Regions from separate parts of the Streptomyces sp. NPDC093598 genome, predicted to be linked through region 3. Evidence: predicted binding sites of a transcription regulator. Region 3 holds the regulator's gene; each other region holds the start of a gene.

Region 1 (5,898 bases), on a different contig from region 3:
CGGCTCGCAGCTCACGAAGATCGACAAGGGTCTTCAGGAGCTGATCAAGCTCGGTCTGGTCGAGGACAAGCCGTACAAGATCTTCGGCGCGCAGGCCGAGGGCTGCTCGCCGGTGTCGACGGCGTTCAAGGCCGGGCACGACGTGGTCCGCCCGCAGAAGCCGGACACCATCGCCAAGTCCCTCGCCATCGGCAACCCGGCGGACGGGCCCTACGTGCTGGACATCGCGCGGCGGACCGGTGGTGCGGTGGAGGATGTGAACGACGAGCAGGTCGTCGAGGCGATCAAGGTCCTTGCGCGGACCGAGGGGATCTTCGCGGAGACCGCCGGTGGTGTGACGGTGGGTGTGACGCGCAAGTTGATCGAGAGCGGGGTGCTCGACCCCACCAAGACCACTGTCGTGCTCAACACCGGGGATGGTCTGAAGACGCTGGATGCGGTGGCGGGCACGGGGCTTACCGCGACCATCCGTCCGAGCCTCGATTCGTTCCGTGAGGCCGGGCTCGTCTGAGTGTCGTCGTTCGCCGCGGGCCGGTGGGGGCCGGTCGCGCCCACGCGGCGGAGCCGCACATAGACACAGCCCCGCGCGCCTGAGGGCGCGCCCCAAGCCGTAGCTCAAAAAGAACCGGAGGACATGTCCGATGAGCGTCACCGTTCGCATCCCCACCATCCTGCGCACCTACACCGGCGGGCAGGCCGAGGTCGCCGCCGAGGGGGCGAATCTCGGCGAGGTCATCGCCGATCTGGAGAAGAACCACACCGGGATCGCCGCCCGGGTGCTGGACGACCAGGGCAAACTGCGCCGGTTCGTCAACGTCTACGTCAACGACGACGACGTGCGGTTCGAACAGGGGCTGGAGACGGCGACGCCGGACGGTGCCGGCGTGTCGATCATTCCCGCCGTCGCCGGCGGCTGAACCGGTCGACCGGCTTGATTGTTACCTTGGGTAACGACGGTCACTGAGAGTTTATTGAATTGCCCCCTCCGTGAGAGAAGCGGAGGGGGCAATTCTGTGTGGTTGAGCGGGGTACAGTTGGGGAACGCGATCCCGATCCGTTGATCGGAACCCTGAATTCCTGCCGCGAGTCCGACAAGATGTAGCCAAAGTGTGCGCGTCTTTCGCGGCTTTTGTTCCCTTTGTGGAGCCCGACTTGCCCTGAATTCAGGCGAACTCTCCCCACATTCCGGACCCTGCGCGTCCAGAATTCTCGTCCGATTGACCTGTTGCAGACGGCAGTTGGACAGATACATTCAGCCGCGGTCGACGCGTTCCGGCGCACGCCCCCAACCGTGGGGGGTGAGGTCTGACCCGGGTCCGCGAAGTGTGGATCTGTGCAAGGGCCAGTAATAGGGGAGTTAGGCATGGCTCAGGGCACCGTCAAGTGGTTCAACGCGGAGAAGGGGTACGGCTTCATCGCGGTCGACGGTGGTGCGGATGTTTTCGTCCACTACAGCGCGATTCAGATGGACGGCTACCGCACCCTTGAAGAGGGCCAGCGGGTCGAGTTCGAGATTTCGCAGGGCCAGAAGGGACCGCAGGCCGACATGGTTCGCGTCTCTGCCTGAACGCGCACCACGACCAACGCTCAAGCGACCGGTCTTCTCAGAAGGGCCCGTACCCCCCCGGGGTGCGGGCCCTTCCGCGTGTTCGAAGGGCCTGGCCGGCGGCGTTCGCGGGCGGCTGACGGCCTCGCGCGTCCCCGGGAGGCGCATGCGCCCGCCCGTCACCCGACCGCCACCCCACAACGAGCACTCGCTACGCGAGCGTGCCTTGCACTCTCGGGGGTCGAGTGCTAATCATTGCGTTAGCACTCTGAAGGTGAGAGTGACAACGTAAGGACCGGGTCGGTGAGGCCCACGGACCGGATGGGGCAAGGAACCAGCCGGTCGGGGCCGTCCGTCGCGGGCGCGGGCGCGGTCCGAAGTAATCACCCCCAGTCCTGGAGGGACCACTTCACATGGCCAAGATCATCGCGTTCGACGAGGAGGCGCGGCGCGGCCTCGAGCGCGGCATGAACCAGCTCGCGGACGCCGTGAAGGTGACGCTCGGCCCCAAGGGCCGCAACGTCGTCCTCGAGAAGAAGTGGGGCGCGCCCACGATCACCAACGATGGTGTCTCCATCGCCAAGGAGATCGAGCTCGAGGACCCGTACGAGAAGATCGGCGCCGAGCTGGTCAAGGAAGTCGCCAAGAAGACGGACGACGTCGCCGGTGACGGTACGACCACCGCGACCGTGCTCGCCCAGGCCCTGGTCAAGGAGGGCCTGCGCAACGTAGCCGCCGGCGCCAACCCGATGGCCCTCAAGCGCGGCATCGAGCGTGCCGTCGAGGCCGTCTCCGCCGCCCTGCTGGAGCAGGCCAAGGACGTCGAGACCAAGGAGCAGATCGCCTCCACGGCCTCCATCTCCGCCGCCGACACCCAGATCGGCGAGCTCATCGCCGAGGCCATGGACAAGGTCGGCAAGGAAGGCGTCATCACCGTCGAGGAGTCCCAGACCTTCGGTCTGGAGCTGGAGCTCACCGAGGGTATGCGCTTCGACAAGGGCTACATCTCGGCGTACTTCGCCACCGACATGGAGCGTATGGAGGCCGTCCTCGACGACCCGTACATCCTGATCGCGAACTCCAAGATCTCCAACGTCAAGGACCTGCTCCCGCTCCTGGAGAAGGTCATGCAGTCGGGCAAGCCGCTGCTGATCATCGCCGAGGACGTCGAGGGCGAGGCCCTGTCGACCCTGGTCGTCAACAAGATCCGCGGCACCTTCAAGTCCGTCGCCGTCAAGGCCCCGGGCTTCGGCGACCGCCGCAAGGCGATGCTGCAGGACATCGGCATCCTCACCGGCGGCGAGGTGATCTCCGAGGAGGTCGGCCTCAAGCTGGAGAACGCCACGCTCGACCTGCTGGGCAAGGCCCGCAAGGTCGTCATCACCAAGGACGAGACCACCATCGTCGACGGTGCCGGCTCCGCCGAGCAGGTCCAGGGCCGGGTCAACCAGATCCGCGCCGAGATCGAGAACAGCGACTCGGACTACGACCGCGAGAAGCTGCAGGAGCGCCTGGCGAAGCTCGCCGGCGGTGTCGCGGTCATCAAGGCCGGTGCCGCCACCGAGGTGGAGCTCAAGGAGCGCAAGCACCGCATCGAGGACGCCGTGCGCAACGCCAAGGCGGCCGTCGAGGAGGGCATCGTCGCCGGTGGTGGCGTGGCCCTGCTCCAGGCCTCCCAGGTCTTCGAGAAGCTGGAGCTCGACGGTGACGAGGCGACCGGCGCCAACGCCGTGAAGCTCGCGCTGGAGGCCCCGCTGAAGCAGATCGCCGTCAACGGTGGTCTCGAGGGCGGCGTCGTCGTGGAGAAGGTCCGCAACCTCCAGGTCGGCCACGGCCTGAACGCCGCGACCGGTGAGTACGTCGACATGATCGCCGAGGGCATCATCGACCCGGCGAAGGTGACCCGTTCCGCGCTGCAGAACGCCGCCTCCATCGCCGCGCTGTTCCTCACCACCGAGGCCGTCATCGCCGACAAGCCGGAGAAGGCCGCCGCGCCCGCCGGCGGCGGCATGCCGGGCGGTGACATGGACTTCTGATCGACCTGACGGTTGATCAACGTCCTTACCGAGGGCGGTACCTCCTGTTCCGGCAGGAGGTACCGCCCTCGGGCGTGTCCGGGGTGCGGCCGGGGCGCGTGTCCGGGATCACAGCGGGGGTGGGATGGCCCGGGCGGGGCCCGATGGTTGAAGGTGTTGTCCTATGCGCATGCACATACCTGCCGGTATCCGAAAGTGAGCCCCCACGTGACAGTCGCCGCCTCCGCTTCCCGCGCCGCCGAAATCCTGTCCCGGCCCGTATCGCTGGGCGGCCTGACCGTTCCGAACCGGATCGCGATGGCACCGATGACCCGCATGTTCTCCCCGGGCGGTGTGCCCGGTGATGACGTCGTGTCGTACTACGCGCGCCGCGCCGCCGCCGGAGTCGGCCTGATCGTCACCGAGGGCACCTACGTCGGCCACGAGTCGGCCGGCCAGAGCGACCGCGTGCCCCGGTTCCACGGCGATGAGCAGCTCGCGGGCTGGGCGAAGGTCGCCGAGGCGGTGCACGCCGCGGGCGGCACGATCGTGCCGCAGCTCTGGCACATCGGCATGGTCCGCAACCAGGGCGAGCCGCCCGTCGCCGACGCCCCCGCCGTCGGCCCCTCCGGCCTGCGCATCGGCGCGAGCGAGCCCACCGGCAAGGCCATGACCCAGGCCGACATCGACGCCGTCATCGGCGCGTTCGCCGAGGCCGCGGCCGCCGCCGAGCGCATCGGCTTCGACGGCGTGGAGCTCCACGGCGCCCACGGCTACCTGCTCGACCAGTTCCTCTGGGAGGGCACCAACCGCCGCACCGACGCCTACGGCGGCGACCGGGTCGCCCGCGCCAAGCTCTCGGAGGAGATCGTCGCGGCCGTCCGCGAGACCGTCTCCGCAGACTTCCCCGTCATCTTCCGCTACTCCCAGTGGAAGCAGGAGGCCTACGACGCCCGCCTCGCCGAGACGCCCGAGGAGCTGGAGGCCATCCTGACCCCGCTCGCGGCGGCCGGCGTCGACGCCTTCCACGCCTCCACCCGCCGCTACTGGCTCCCCGAGTTCGACGACTCCGACCTCAACCTGGCCGGCTGGACCAAGAAGCTCACCGGCAAGCCCGCCATCACCGTCGGCTCGGTCGGCCTGAACGGCGACTTCATCAAGGCCTTCCAGGGCCAGGGTGCCGAACTGGGCGACCTCGACAACCTCCTCGACCGCTTTGAGCGCGACGAGTTCGACATGGTCGCCGTCGGCCGCGCCCTGCTCCAGGACCCGGAGTGGGCCCGGAAGGTCCTCGACGGCCGCCTCGAGGACCTGGCGCCGTACAACCCGGCGTCGCTGAAGACCCTCAGCTGACACCCGTCACCTGAGGCTCTGGATCTGCTTGCGTCAGTCACGGACACTGACCGGGCGCCTGTTCACCGGCATCCCGCGAGGAGATCCAGATGACGACGACCGAGTCCCGCCCGCCGACGGGCGGCCCTTCGAACGAGCCCGCACCGGTGGTCCGTACGACCACCGGTGCGGTCCGGGGCCGCAGGGAGGCGGGGCTCGCGGTCTTCCGCGGCATCCCGTTCGCCGCACCCCCGGTGGGCGAGGCCCGCTTCATGGCCCCGCGCCCCGCCCCCGCCTGGGACGGCATACGGGACGCCCACGCCTTCGGCCCGCCGCCCCCGCAGGACCTCGGCAACCTGGGCGGCCCGGGCCTGCTCGACGTGCCCGAGGGCGACGAGTGGCTCACGGTCAACGTCTGGACGCCCGAGCCCGACCCGGCGGCCCGCCGCCCGGTGATGGTGTGGATCTACGGCGGCGCCTACAAGCTCGGCCACTCCGGCAGCCCCGGCTACGACGCCCGGCACATCGCCACCGACGGCGACGTGGTGGTCGTGTCCCTCAACTACCGCCTGGGCATGGAGGGTTTCGCCTTCATCGAGGGCGCTCCCGCCAACCGCGGACTGCTCGACCAGGTGGCAGCCCTGGAGTGGGTGCGGGACAACATCGAGGCGTTCGGCGGCGACCCCGACCAGGTCACGGTCTTCGGTGAGTCGGCCGGTGCCGGTTCGGTCGCCTCGCTGCTCTCCATGCCGCGCACCGCCGGTCTGTTCCGGCGGGCGATCGCGCAGAGCGTGCCGGGGACGTTCTTCTCCGACGCGCTGGCCCGGGACATCGGCGCCGCCCTCGCCGCGGAGGTGGGCCTGCGCCCCACGGTCGCCGACCTCTCGACGATCGCTCCGCACCGACTGACCTCGGCCGGTGAGACGCTGAGCGCCAAGATGCTCCAGTACGTCGACCGCTGGGGCCAGGCGGCGCCCACGGTCACGCCCTTCTCCCCGGTGGTCG
Region 2 (5,898 bases), on a different contig from region 3:
AGGCGCTGCACCCGGAGTTGCTGAGGACGGCACGGGAGTACGAGGAGAAGTACGGGGCCTGACGGCCGCTCACCACGCCCGTCTCCACCGACCCTTCACCACGGACGGCCCTACGGGGAAGCGGATGCACCCGGTCCAGGTCACTAACCTTGGGCCATGACAACGGCTCTGATTACGGGATCGACGGCAGGCATCGGGGCCGCGTTCGCGCGGCGACTGGCGGCCGACGGGCACAACCTGGTGCTGGTGGCCCGGGACACCAAGCGGCTTCGGGAGCAGGCGACCGAGCTGCACGACCGGCACGGCATCGAGGCCGAGGTGCTGACGGCCGACCTGGCGGAGGACAAGGGCATCGAGGCGGTGGCCGGCCGCCTCGGCGACCGCAAGAACCCCGTCGACCTGCTGATCAACAACGCCGGGTTCGGCAACAAGGGCCGCTATCTCGACGTCTCCATGGCGGACGAGCTGCGGATGCTGAAGGTGCACTGCGAGGCGGTGCTGCGGCTGACGTCGGCGGCGGCCGAGGCCATGCGCGAGCGCGGCCGCGGCGGCGTCGTGAACGTCGCGTCGGTGGCCGCCTTCGTCCCCCGGGGCACCTACGGCGCCTCGAAGGCCTGGGTCGTGCAGTTCACCCAGGGCGCGGCGCGCGACCTGGCCGGCAGCGGCGTACGGCTGATGGCGCTCTGCCCGGGGTTCGTGCGCACCGAGTTCCACGACCGGGCCGGGATGGGCACGGACAACATCCCGGGCTGGATGTGGCTCGACGCGGACAAGCTGGTGGCGGCGGCGCTGCAGGATCTGGCGCGCGGCAAGACGGTGTCCGTTCCGGACCCGCGCTACAAGGCGCTGATGGGCGCGGCGAAGCTGGTGCCGCGGGGCATGCTGGGGGCGGTGTCGTCCAGGACGGGCCGGAAGTACGGACCGCAGTAGGCGCACCGGCCGGCTCCTGTCCCCCTGGTGGGCCCCCTTGGAGCCGGGAGGCATCCGGGCTTTCCCCTTGGGACAATGAAGCTGTTCAGCCGGACCCAGGGGGGCCGGAGGCGAGGCCATGACCTTCGTACAGCTCATCGAATGCAGGACCAGCCGGCTCGACGAGATGAACCGGCTGATGGACCGGTGGGTCGAGCAGACCAAGGGGAAGCGGACCGCGTCGCACAGTGTGGTGGCGAAGGACCGGGCCGACGCCTCGCACATCGTCGAGATCGTGGAGTTCCCGTCGTACGAGGAGGCGATGCGGAACTCCGGGCTGCCGGAGACCGACCGGATCTTCCAGGACATGGTGGCGCTCTGCGACGAGACGCCGACCTTCACGGACCTGGACGTGGTGCGGGACGAGCAGCTCTACGCGGCCACGGCGCGCAGGTTCTTCGAGCTCGCGCCCGGCCAGGGGGACGCGCCACCGTTCAACGACGTGTTCATCGAGGACTACCACGACCACGATCCCGCCAATGTGCAGGACGTCATCGGGCTGGACGCGGTCCGGCGCGAGGTGGAGGTGTGGCGGGGCGGGTTCGACTTCTCGTTCACCATCGAGGACCAGATGGCGCAGGGGGACCGGGTGTGCACCCGGTGGACCTTCCACGGGCGCCACACGGGCGACTTCCTCGGGATCCCGCCGACCGGGCAGGACGTCACCGTGACCGGGACGACCGTCCACCGCTGCACACCCGACGGGAAGATCGCCGAGGGCTGGTGGCAGTACGACCGGCTGGGGCTGATGCAGCAGCTCGGGGTGCTCGATCCGCTGGAGTTGTGACAGCGGCCGGGAACGCGGGAAGCCCCCGTGCCGCGCGAGGCGGTACGGGGGCTTCCGTGCGAGGTCGGTGCCTCAGTGGGAGTGGCCGTGGCCGTGGCCCGCGGCGGCCGGCTCCTCCTCTTCCTTCTTCTCGACGACCAGGGTCTCGGTCGTGAGGAGGAGGGAGGCGATGGAGGCGGCGTTCTCCAGGGCGGAACGGGTGACCTTGACCGGGTCGATGACGCCGGCCTTGACCAGGTCGCCGTACTCGCCGGTGGCGGCGTTGAAGCCCTGGCCCTTGTCGAGCTCGGCGACCTTGGAGGTGATGACGTAGCCCTCGAGGCCGGCGTTCTCGGCGATCCAGCGCAGCGGCTCGACGGCGGCCTTGCGGACGACCGCGACACCCGTGGCCTCGTCGCCGGTCTTGCCGAGGTTGCCCTCGAGGACCTTGACGGCGTGGACGAGCGCGGAGCCACCACCGGAGACGATGCCCTCCTCGACCGCGGCGCGGGTCGCGGAGATGGCGTCCTCCAGACGGTGCTTGCGCTCCTTCAGCTCGACCTCGGTGGCGGCACCCACGCGGATGACGCACACGCCGCCGGCCAGCTTCGCGAGGCGCTCCTGGAGCTTCTCGCGGTCCCAGTCGGAGTCGGTGGTCTCGATCTCGGCCTTGATCTGGGCGACGCGGCCCTGCACGTCGTCCTTGTTGCCGGCGCCGTCGACGACCGTGGTGTCGTCCTTGGTGACGGTGACGCGGCGGGCGGAGCCGAGGACGTCCAGGCCGACCTGGTCGAGCTTGAGGCCGACCTCCTCGGAGACGACCGTGGCGCCGGTGAGGATCGCCAGGTCCTGCAGCATCGCCTTGCGACGGTCGCCGAAGCCGGGGGCCTTCACGGCGACGGCGTTGAAGGTGCCGCGGATCTTGTTCACGACGAGGGTCGACAGGGCCTCGCCCTCGACGTCCTCGGCGATGATCAGCAGCGGCTTGGAGGCGTTGGACTGGATGACCTTCTCCAGCAGCGGCAGCAGGTCCGCGATGGCGGAGATCTTGCCCTGCGTGATGAGGATGTACGGGTCGTCCAGGACGGCTTCCATGCGCTCCTGGTCCGTCACGAAGTACGGCGACAGGTAGCCCTTGTCGAAGGCCATGCCCTCGGTGAAGTCCAGCTCCAGGCCGAAGGTGTTGGACTCCTCGACGGTGATGACACCGTCCTTGCCGACCTTGTCCATGGCCTCGGCGATGAGCTCGCCGACCTGCGTGTCCTGGGCGGACAGACCGGCGACGGCGGCGATGTCGGACTTCTCGTCGATCGGCCGGGCGGTCGCGAGGAGCTCCTCGGAGACCGCGGCGACGGCGGCGTCGATGCCCTTCTTCAGGGCGGCCGGGGAGGCACCGGCGGCGACGTTCTTCAGGCCCTCGCGCACGAGCGCCTGGGCGAGCACGGTCGCGGTGGTCGTACCGTCACCCGCGATGTCGTTGGTCTTGGTCGCCACCTCCTTGACCAGCTGGGCACCGAGGTTCTCGAACGGGTCCTCGACCTCGACCTCGCGGGCGATGGTCACACCGTCGTTGGTGATGGTGGGAGCGCCGAACTTCTTGTCGATGACGACGTTGCGGCCCTTGGGGCCGATCGTCACCTTGACCGTGTCGGCAAGCTTGTTGACGCCGCGCTCGAGGGCGCGACGGGCGTCCTCGTCGAACTTCAGGATCTTCGCCATGGGAGCGTGAGCCCTCTTCCGGAATCAGGGGTAACGGCAACTGCGCCCCGGGCGCCCGGCTCAATAGCGATCGCGGGGGCCAGGGGCGCAGTTCAAAGCAATGTGCTTGGGGTGAATTACTTCTCGACGATCGCGAGCACGTCGCGGGCCGAGAGGACGAGGTACTCCTCGCCGTTGTACTTCACCTCGGTGCCGCCGTACTTGCTGTAGAGCACGACGTCGCCGACGGAGACGTCGAGCGGAAGACGGTTACCGTCCTCGAAGCGGCCCGGGCCCACGGCCAGGACGACGCCCTCCTGGGGCTTCTCCTTGGCGGTGTCCGGGATGACCAGGCCAGAGGCGGTGGTCTGCTCGGCGTCGAGCGGCTGGACCACGATGCGGTCCTCGAGCGGCTTGATGGCAACCTTGGAGCTGGTGGTCGTCACGATCCGACCTCCCCCTTCGGAGATCTCACGGGGTTAACTGTCTGAGGTGGCGACCAGGTGGATCCGTCGTCGCGGGTGCCGGACCTGCCCGTCGCTGTGTTGGCACTCTCCAGGGGGGAGTGCCAGAGCCGAGACTATGACTGCGATTAGCACTCGGTCAAGCGGACTGCTAATCGGCCGCGTCGCGTCGGCCGGGTGCTCTCTCCAGGTAGTCCTCCAGCCGCCCCACCCGCAGCCCCCTCCGCTCGATCTCCCGCAGCAGCCGCACGGTCCGTTCCGTCAGGGTCGGGGAGGCCGTCTCACCCGACGGCACCGAGACGATGTCGCCGGCCCGCAGGCCCGAGCGGCCGCGGGTGTACGTCAGGTCGCCCTCGGCGGTCAGGGACGCCCGCCACAGGACGACCGCCCGGATGCCGCAGTCGGCGGCGGCGCGCAGGGTCACCCGGTCGTAGGTGCCGTAGGGCGGGCGGAAGAGGCGAGGGCTGATGCCGAAGCGGGAGCGGAGTTTGTGCTGCTGCCCGCAGATCTCGGCGCGCTGGCCGGCATAGGGCAGGCCGCGCAGGGCGGGGTGGTCGAGCGTGTGGTTCTGGATGGACGCGCCGACCGCGCGCAGCCGGGCGAAGTGGCCGTAGCCGGGGCCCACGACACTGTCCGTGAGGAACATGCTGACCGGGAGCCGCCGTTCGCGCACGAGGCCGACGAAGCGGGGGTCGCGTTCGGCGCCGTCGTCGTAGGTGAGGAAGACGACCGGGTCGCGGGTGGGGACGTGGTCCACCACGGGCGGCAGGTGGCGGGTGTCGCTCACCGGGCGTGTCGGGTTCCGGGCCCGGCCGTCGGCGCTGCCCGGCCGTTCCCCCGCCGCCCCGGCGCAGCCGGCCAGCAGGGCCGCGCACAGCAGGGCGGCGGCCTGGCGCCTCACAGGTAGTCCTCCAGCCGCCCGACCGCGTACCCCTGGGCCGTGACCTTGTTCAGGAAGCGGCGGATCATGTCGGTCATCGTGCCCTTCCACTGGTCGCGGCCCCGGAAGTGCGTGAGCACGATGTCGCCCGGGCTCAGCTTCCCGTCCGAGTCGCGGTACTCCCAGTGGTCGACGAAGACCTCCGCGTTCCACAGGGGCGCGTACGCGATGCCGCAGGCCTTGGCGGCGCGCAGGGTCGCCCGGTCGTAGCTGCCGAAGGGCGGGCGGAAGAGGGCGGGGCGTTTGCCGAAGCGCCTCTCCATGTAGCGCTGCATGCCGCAGATCTCGCGCTTCTGCGCGCGGTACGACAGGCCCCGCAGGTCGGGGTGGTGGAGGGTGTGGTTGTTCAGGACCACGCCCCGGGACTGCATCCTGCGGAAGTAGCGGGTGTCGTCCTTGACGAGGTAGCCGCTGAGGAAGGCGCTGTACGGGACGTCCAGGTCGCTCATCATCCGCAGGAACGCCGGGTCCTTCTCGACACCGTCGTCGATGGTGAGGAAGACGACCTTGTCCCGGGTGGGGACCGTGGTGAAGACGGGCGGGAGATTCCGCTCCCGGTGGCCGTCCACCTCGAAGCCCTTGCGGGTCCTGATCCTCGGCTTGTCCGCGGGAGGCGGCGGGGCGGCCAGTGGGACCTTGCGCAGACCCCAGCGGTGCGCGGCGGCGACCCGGGCGGCGTGCACGGCGTGCAGCCTGGTGGCGTAGGAGTCGAGCGCGCGGGCCGGGGGCGCGTCGAGGGGCTGCTGGCCGCCGGCCGGGGTGACCTGGTCGTCGGCGCCGCCCTGCGCGCAGCCGGAGGCGATGGCGGCGAGGACGAGCACGGCCAGGACGATCCGTACGCCGGCGGACGCCCGCCCCGACGCCCGACTTTTGTCATTTTGTACGACTGCTCGCATGATGCCGGATCCTCGCAGCCCACCCCCGTGAACCCGCCCCGACACCGCGGCCGGCGCCCCACCGTCCACCGACTGGCCCACACACCTCCCGCCTGCCGCCGTGGCCGACAATGATCCCGTGAACGACCTCGCTCCCCTCCTCACCCCCGAAGGCCGCGCCCTCCT
Region 3 (5,898 bases):
GTGTGACCGAGCGCCGCTCGGGCTCGCGCCAGTTCGACGACGGGGACGGGCTCGCCGCGGCGCTGGCCGGGTGCGCCGGGCTGGACGCGGAGCTGATAGCCGAGCGGATCAAGCGGCTGGTGCACGAGTTCGGGGCGCGGCCCCCGGCGGACGATCTCGCGCTGCTGGTGCTCCAGGCGGACTGACCGCGCGGGTGCTGGACAATGGGGGGCATGCCTTCCGCACTGCCCGACGGCGAGCCCGTCCCCGACGACGGCGCGCTGCCCGCGTCCGCGCTCACCGGGGCCGCCGATCGTCCGCTCGGGTTCTACCTGCACGTTCCGTACTGCGCGACCCGCTGCGGCTACTGCGACTTCAACACGTACACCGCGACCGAGCTGCGCGGCACCGGCGGTGTGCTCGCGTCCCGCGACAACTACGCCGAGACGCTGGCCGACGAGATCCGGCTGGCACGCAAGGTGCTGGGGGACGATCCGCGGCCGGTGCGCACGGTGTTCGTGGGCGGGGGGACGCCGACCCTGCTGGACGCCGGTGACCTCGTGCGGATGCTGAAGGCCGTCCGTGACGAGTTCGGGCTCGCGGAGGACGCCGAGGTCACGACGGAGGCGAACCCGGAGTCGGTCGATCCCGCCTATCTGGCGGCTCTGCGCGAGGGGGGCTTCAACCGGATCTCCTTCGGGATGCAGAGTGCGCGGCAGCATGTGCTGAAGGTGCTGGACCGCACGCACACGCCCGGGCGGCCCGAGGCGTGTGTGGCGGAGGCCCGGGCGGCCGGCTTCGAGCATGTCAATCTCGACCTGATCTACGGCACGCCCGGCGAGTCCGACGACGACTGGCGGGCCTCCCTGGACGCGGTGCTGGGCGCCGGGCCGGACCATGTCAGCGCGTACGCCCTGATCGTCGAGGAGGGGACGCAGCTGGCCCGCCGGATCCGCCGGGGCGAGGTCCCGATGACCGACGACGACGTTCACGCCGACCGCTATCTGATCGCGGACGAGGTCCTCTCGGGCGCGGGCTTCGAGTGGTACGAGGTGTCGAACTGGGCGACCTCGGAAGCCGGGCGGTGTCTGCACAACGAGCTGTACTGGCGGGGGGCCGACTGGTGGGGGGCCGGGCCCGGTGCGCACAGCCACGTGGGCGGGGTGCGGTGGTGGAACGTGAAGCATCCCGGCGCGTACGCGGGGGCGTTGGCGGCGGGGCGGTCGCCCGGGGCCGGGCGGGAGCTGCTGAGCGACGAGGACCGGCGGGTCGAGCGGATCCTGCTGGAGCTGCGGCTCAAGGAGGGCGTGCCGCTGTCCCTGCTCAGGCAGGAGGGGCTGGCCGCCTCGCGCACGGCGCTCGCGGACGGACTCCTGGAGAAGGGCCCGTACGACGAGGGCCGGGCCGTGCTCACACTGCGGGGAAGGCTGCTGGCGGACGGCGTGGTCCGCGACCTCGTGGACTGAGCCGGCTCAGTCCACCGGGGCCGTGACGAAGTCGATCAGCTCTTCCACCCTGCCGAGCAGCTCCGGTTCCAGGTCCTTGTACGAGTGGACCCCCGACAGGATTCGCTGCCAGGCCGCCCCCGTGTTCTCGGGCCAGCCCAGCGCCCGGCACACCCCCGTCTTCCAGTCCTGGCCGCGCGGCACCCTGGGCCACGCCTCGATGCCCAGGGACGACGGTTTCACCGCCTCCCAGATGTCGATGTACGGGTGGCCCACGACCAGGGCGTGGTCGCTGGTGACGGACTGCGCGATGCGCCACTCCTTCGAGCCCGGGACCAGGTGATCCACCAGGACGCCCAAGCGCGCGTCCGGGCCGGGGGCGAAGGAGTCGACGATCGACGGGAGGTCGTCGACGCCCTCCAGGTACTCCACGACCACGCCCTCGATGCGCAGGTCGTCGCCCCACACCCGCTCGACCAGCTCGGCGTCGTGGCGGCCCTCGACGTAGATGCGGCCGGCGCGGGCCACGCGGGCGCGTGCTCCGGGGACGGCGACCGACCCGGAGGCCGTGCGGGCGGGACGCGCGGGGCCGCCCAGGGCGGGGCGCACGAGGGTCACCACCCTGCCCTCCAGCAGGAAGCCGCGCGGCTCCAGGGGGAAGACCCGGTGCTTGCCGAAGCGGTCCTCCAGCGTCACCGTGCCCGCCTCGCAGCGGATCACCGCACCGCAGAAGCCGGTCCCCGGCTCCTCCACCACCAGGCCCGGCTCCGCCGCGACCTCGGGCACCGGCTTCGGCTTCTTCCACGGCGGGGTCAGATCGGCGGAGTACTGGCGCATTCGAATGACGATAGGAGAATGCGGACGGCGATCACCGCGACACGCCGAAACGCGCCGCCAGGGCGTCCCGTTGCGCCCGTACGAACTCCGCGTCCACCACCGCTCCGTGACCGGGTACGTACACCGCGTCCTCGCCGCCGAGGGCGAGCAGCTGGTCCAGGGCGGCCGGCCAGTGCGACGGCACCGCGTCGGGCCCCGCCTGGGGTTCTCCGGACTCCTCGACCAGGTCGCCGCAGAACACCACCTCCGGATCACCCGGCACCAGCACCGCCAGATCGTGCGCGGTGTGCCCCGGGCCGACGTTCGCCAGCAGCACCTGTCGGCCACCGCCCAGGTCGAGGGTCCACTCGCCGGAGACCAGGTGGCCGGGCGGGGCCAGCCGCTTCGCCGCCTCCTCGGCCGTGGGCGCCGCCAGGCCGTGCCGTACCGCGTCCGCGCGCAGCTCCTCGCGGTCCCGCACCCGCGTCAGCACCGCGTCCACGCCCACCGCGCCGAACACCTCCGCGTCCGTGCACGCCGCCGCCCCGAAGACATGGTCGAAGTGCGGATGGGTCAACGCGAGATGTGTCACACGGTGACCCGTGAGCGACCGCGCCTGCGCGCACACCTTCGCCCCCTCCGCGAGACTCGAACCCGCGTCGATCATGAGGACCGCGCCCTCACCGGCGACCAGCCCCACCGTGCAGTCCCACACCGGAAGCCGGCACCGCCCCACCCCGGCGGCCACGCGCTCCCATCCGAGGTCTTCCCAAGTCACCGTCATACGGCGACGCTAGCGGTGCGCCCCGCTCGGGGCACGGCACCGCACGACCAGCCTTGCCGGGGGTGTACCCCACCGCCGTACACTGGGCCGGGGAATGCTGGCACTCGCACACGCAGAGTGCCAGGCCGGACCGGCAGGGCAGCAGGCTCAGACATCTGGAGGTGTGCGCGATGCTCAGTGAACGCAGGCTTCAGGTGCTGCGCGCCATCGTCCAGGACTACGTCGGCACCGAGGAGCCGGTGGGCTCCAAGGCCCTCACCGAGCGGCACCGCCTCGGCGTCTCCCCGGCCACCGTCCGCAACGACATGGCGGCCCTCGAGGACGAGGGGTACATCGCCCAGCCGCACACCAGCGCCGGGCGCATCCCCACCGACAAGGGCTACCGGCTGTTCGTCGACAAGCTCGCCGGCGTCAAGCCGATGACCGCGCCCGAGCGGCGCGCGATCCAGAACTTCCTCGAGGGTGCCGTCGACCTCGACGACGTCGTGGCGCGTACGGTACGGCTGCTCGCGCAGCTCACGCGCCAGGTCGCCGTCGTGCAGTACCCGTCGCTGACCCGCTCGACCGTGCGGCATGTGGAGTTGCTCTCCCTGGCGCCCGCGCGCGTGATGCTCGTGCTGATCACGGACACCGGGCGGGTCGAGCAGCGCGTGGTCGACTGCCCGGCGCCCTTCGGCGAGGCCTCGCTCGCGGATCTGCGCGCGCGGCTCAACAGCCGGGTGGCGAACCGCCGTTTCGCGGATGTGCCGAGTCTGGTGGAGGATCTCCCCGAGGCGTTCGAGCACGAGGACCGGGGTACGGTCTCCACGGTGCTCTCCACACTTCTGGAGACGCTCGTCGAGGAGAACGAGGAGCGGCTGATGATCGGCGGCACCGCCAATCTGACCCGCTTCGGTCATGACTTCCCCCTCACGATCCGGCCGGTGCTGGAGGCGCTGGAGGAGCAGGTCGTGCTCCTCAAGCTGCTCGGCGAGGCGCAGGATCCGGGCGTGACCGTACGGATCGGTCACGAGAACGCCCACGAAGGACTCAACTCCACGTCCGTCGTGTCGGTCGGCTACGGTTCGGGCGGCGAGGCAGTCGCCAAGCTCGGCGTGGTCGGACCGACCCGCATGGACTACCCGGGAACGATGGGAGCGGTACGCGCAGTGGCACGGTACGTCGGACAGATCCTGGCGGAGTCGTAGTGGCCACGGACTACTACGCCGTACTCGGCGTGCGCCGCGACGCGTCGCAGGAAGAGATCAAGAAGGCCTTCCGGCGGCTCGCACGCGAGCTGCACCCGGACGTCAACCCCGATCCGAAGACCCAGGAGCGGTTCAAGGAGATCAACGCCGCCTACGAGGTGCTGTCGGACCCGCAGAAGAAGCAGGTCTACGACCTCGGCGGCGACCCGCTCTCGCAGGCCGGTGGCGGCGGCGCGGGCGGCTTCGGAGCCGGCGGCTTCGGGAACTTCTCGGACATCATGGACGCGTTCTTCGGCACGGCGTCGCAGCGCGGACCGCGCTCGCGCACCCGCCGCGGCCAGGACGCGATGATCCGCATCGAGATCGAGCTCGACGAGGCGGCCTTCGGTACGACGAAGGACATCCAGGTCGACACGGCCGTCGTGTGCAACACCTGCAACGGCGAGGGCGCGGCCCCGGGCACCTCCGCCCAGACGTGCGACATGTGCCGCGGCCGCGGTGAGGTCTCGCAGGTCACCCGGTCCTTCCTGGGGCAGGTCATGACCTCCCGCCCCTGCCCGCAGTGCCAGGGCTTCGGCACGGTCGTCCCGACGCCGTGCCCGGAGTGCGCGGGCGACGGCCGCGTCCGGTCCCGCCGCACGCTCACGGTGAAGATCCCGGCCGGTGTCGACAACGGCACGCGGATCCAGCTCGCCGGCGAGGGCGAGGTCGGCCCCGGCGGCGGTCCCGCGGGTGACCTGTACGTGGAGATCCACGAACTGCCCCACTCGCAGTTCCAGCGGCGCGGCGACGACCTGCACTGCACGGTCACGCTCCCGATGACGGCGGCCGCCCTCGGCACGAAGGTGCCGCTGGAGACGCTGGACGGCTTGGAGGAGGTCGACATCCGCCCGGGCACCCAGTCCGGCCAGTCGATCCCGCTGCACGGCCGGGGCGTCACGCACCTGCGCGGCGGCGGACGCGGCGACCTCATCGTCCACGTCGAGGTCCAGACCCCGACCAAGCTCGACCCCGAGCAGGAACGCCTGCTGCGCGAGCTCTCCAAGCTCCGCGGCGAGGAACGGCCCACGGGTCAGTTCCAGCCAGGGCAGCAGGGGCTGTTCTCGCGGTTGAAGGACGCCTTCAACGGGCGGTGACCGGGCGCCCCTCGGGCACCACGAGGCGCTTGTTCCTCTGGTCTATGCCAGTCGGCAGGCCGGTTTCGGAGTTGTTCGGAGGACGTGACAACATGCGGTCATGTCCTCCGCACTGACCGATCTCTTCCCCCTCCCGATCGTGCAGGCCCCCATGGCGGGCGGCGTCTCCGTGCCGCAGCTCGCCGCGGCCGTGTGCGAGGCGGGCGGGCTCGGGTTCCTCGCCGCCGGGTACAAGACCGCCGACGGGATGTACCAGGAGATCAAGCAGCTCCGGAGCCTCACCGGCAGGCCCTTCGGTGTCAACGTCTTCATGCCGCAGCCGGAGTACGCCGACCCCGCCGCCGTCGACGTCTACGCCCACCAGCTGGCCGGCGAGGCCACCTGGTACGAGGCCGAGCTCGGCGATCCGGACAGCGGACGCGACGACGGGTTCGAGGCCAAACTCGTGGTGCTGCGCGACAACCCCGTGCCGGTGGTGTCGTTCCACTTCGGTGTCCCGAGCCGTGAGGTCGTCGACACCCTGCACCGGGTCGGCACCTTCGTCCTGGCCG

What was found. Region 3 encodes HrcA, which represses chaperone genes, less so after heat shock. Its sites were predicted from a motif close to TTNGCACTCNGNNNNNCNGAGTGCNAA; they were not measured.
Region 1: groL (chaperonin GroEL) is a predicted target of HrcA. The motif match lies at 1,772-1,798, and genes of this name have one in related genera.
Region 2: groES (co-chaperone GroES) is a predicted target of HrcA. The motif match lies at 3,979-4,005, and genes of this name have one in related genera.

Annotation. Positions count from the first base shown of each region.
Region 1 covers NZ_JBIWIV010000020.1:13,587-19,484, forward strand. Annotated here, with positions in the region: gene thrC (threonine synthase) at 1-511, shown strand, start outside; gene ACIRDU_RS35000 (MoaD/ThiS family protein) at 642-917, shown strand; gene ACIRDU_RS35005 (cold-shock protein) at 1,364-1,567, shown strand; gene groL (chaperonin GroEL) at 1,960-3,582, shown strand; gene ACIRDU_RS35015 (NADH:flavin oxidoreductase) at 3,790-4,914, shown strand; gene ACIRDU_RS35020 (carboxylesterase/lipase family protein) at 5,004-5,898, shown strand, end outside.
Region 2 covers NZ_JBIWIV010000004.1:394,881-400,778, forward strand. Annotated here, with positions in the region: gene ACIRDU_RS16995 (MOSC domain-containing protein) at 1-62, shown strand, start outside; gene ACIRDU_RS17000 (SDR family NAD(P)-dependent oxidoreductase) at 157-930, shown strand; gene ACIRDU_RS17005 (ester cyclase) at 1,049-1,756, shown strand; gene groL (chaperonin GroEL) at 1,829-3,454, opposite strand; gene groES (co-chaperone GroES) at 3,571-3,879, opposite strand; gene ACIRDU_RS17020 (polysaccharide deacetylase family protein) at 4,049-4,798, opposite strand; gene ACIRDU_RS17025 (polysaccharide deacetylase family protein) at 4,795-5,733, opposite strand; gene ACIRDU_RS17030 (methyltransferase domain-containing protein) at 5,852-5,898, shown strand, end outside.
Region 3 covers NZ_JBIWIV010000001.1:906,562-912,459, reverse strand. Annotated here, with positions in the region: gene ACIRDU_RS04275 (SpoIIE family protein phosphatase) at 1-185, shown strand, start outside; gene hemW (radical SAM family heme chaperone HemW) at 213-1,445, shown strand; gene ACIRDU_RS04265 (DUF3097 domain-containing protein) at 1,452-2,261, opposite strand; gene ACIRDU_RS04260 (MBL fold metallo-hydrolase) at 2,293-3,024, opposite strand; gene hrcA (heat-inducible transcriptional repressor HrcA) at 3,195-4,211, shown strand; gene dnaJ (molecular chaperone DnaJ) at 4,211-5,347, shown strand; gene ACIRDU_RS04245 (nitronate monooxygenase) at 5,448-5,898, shown strand, end outside.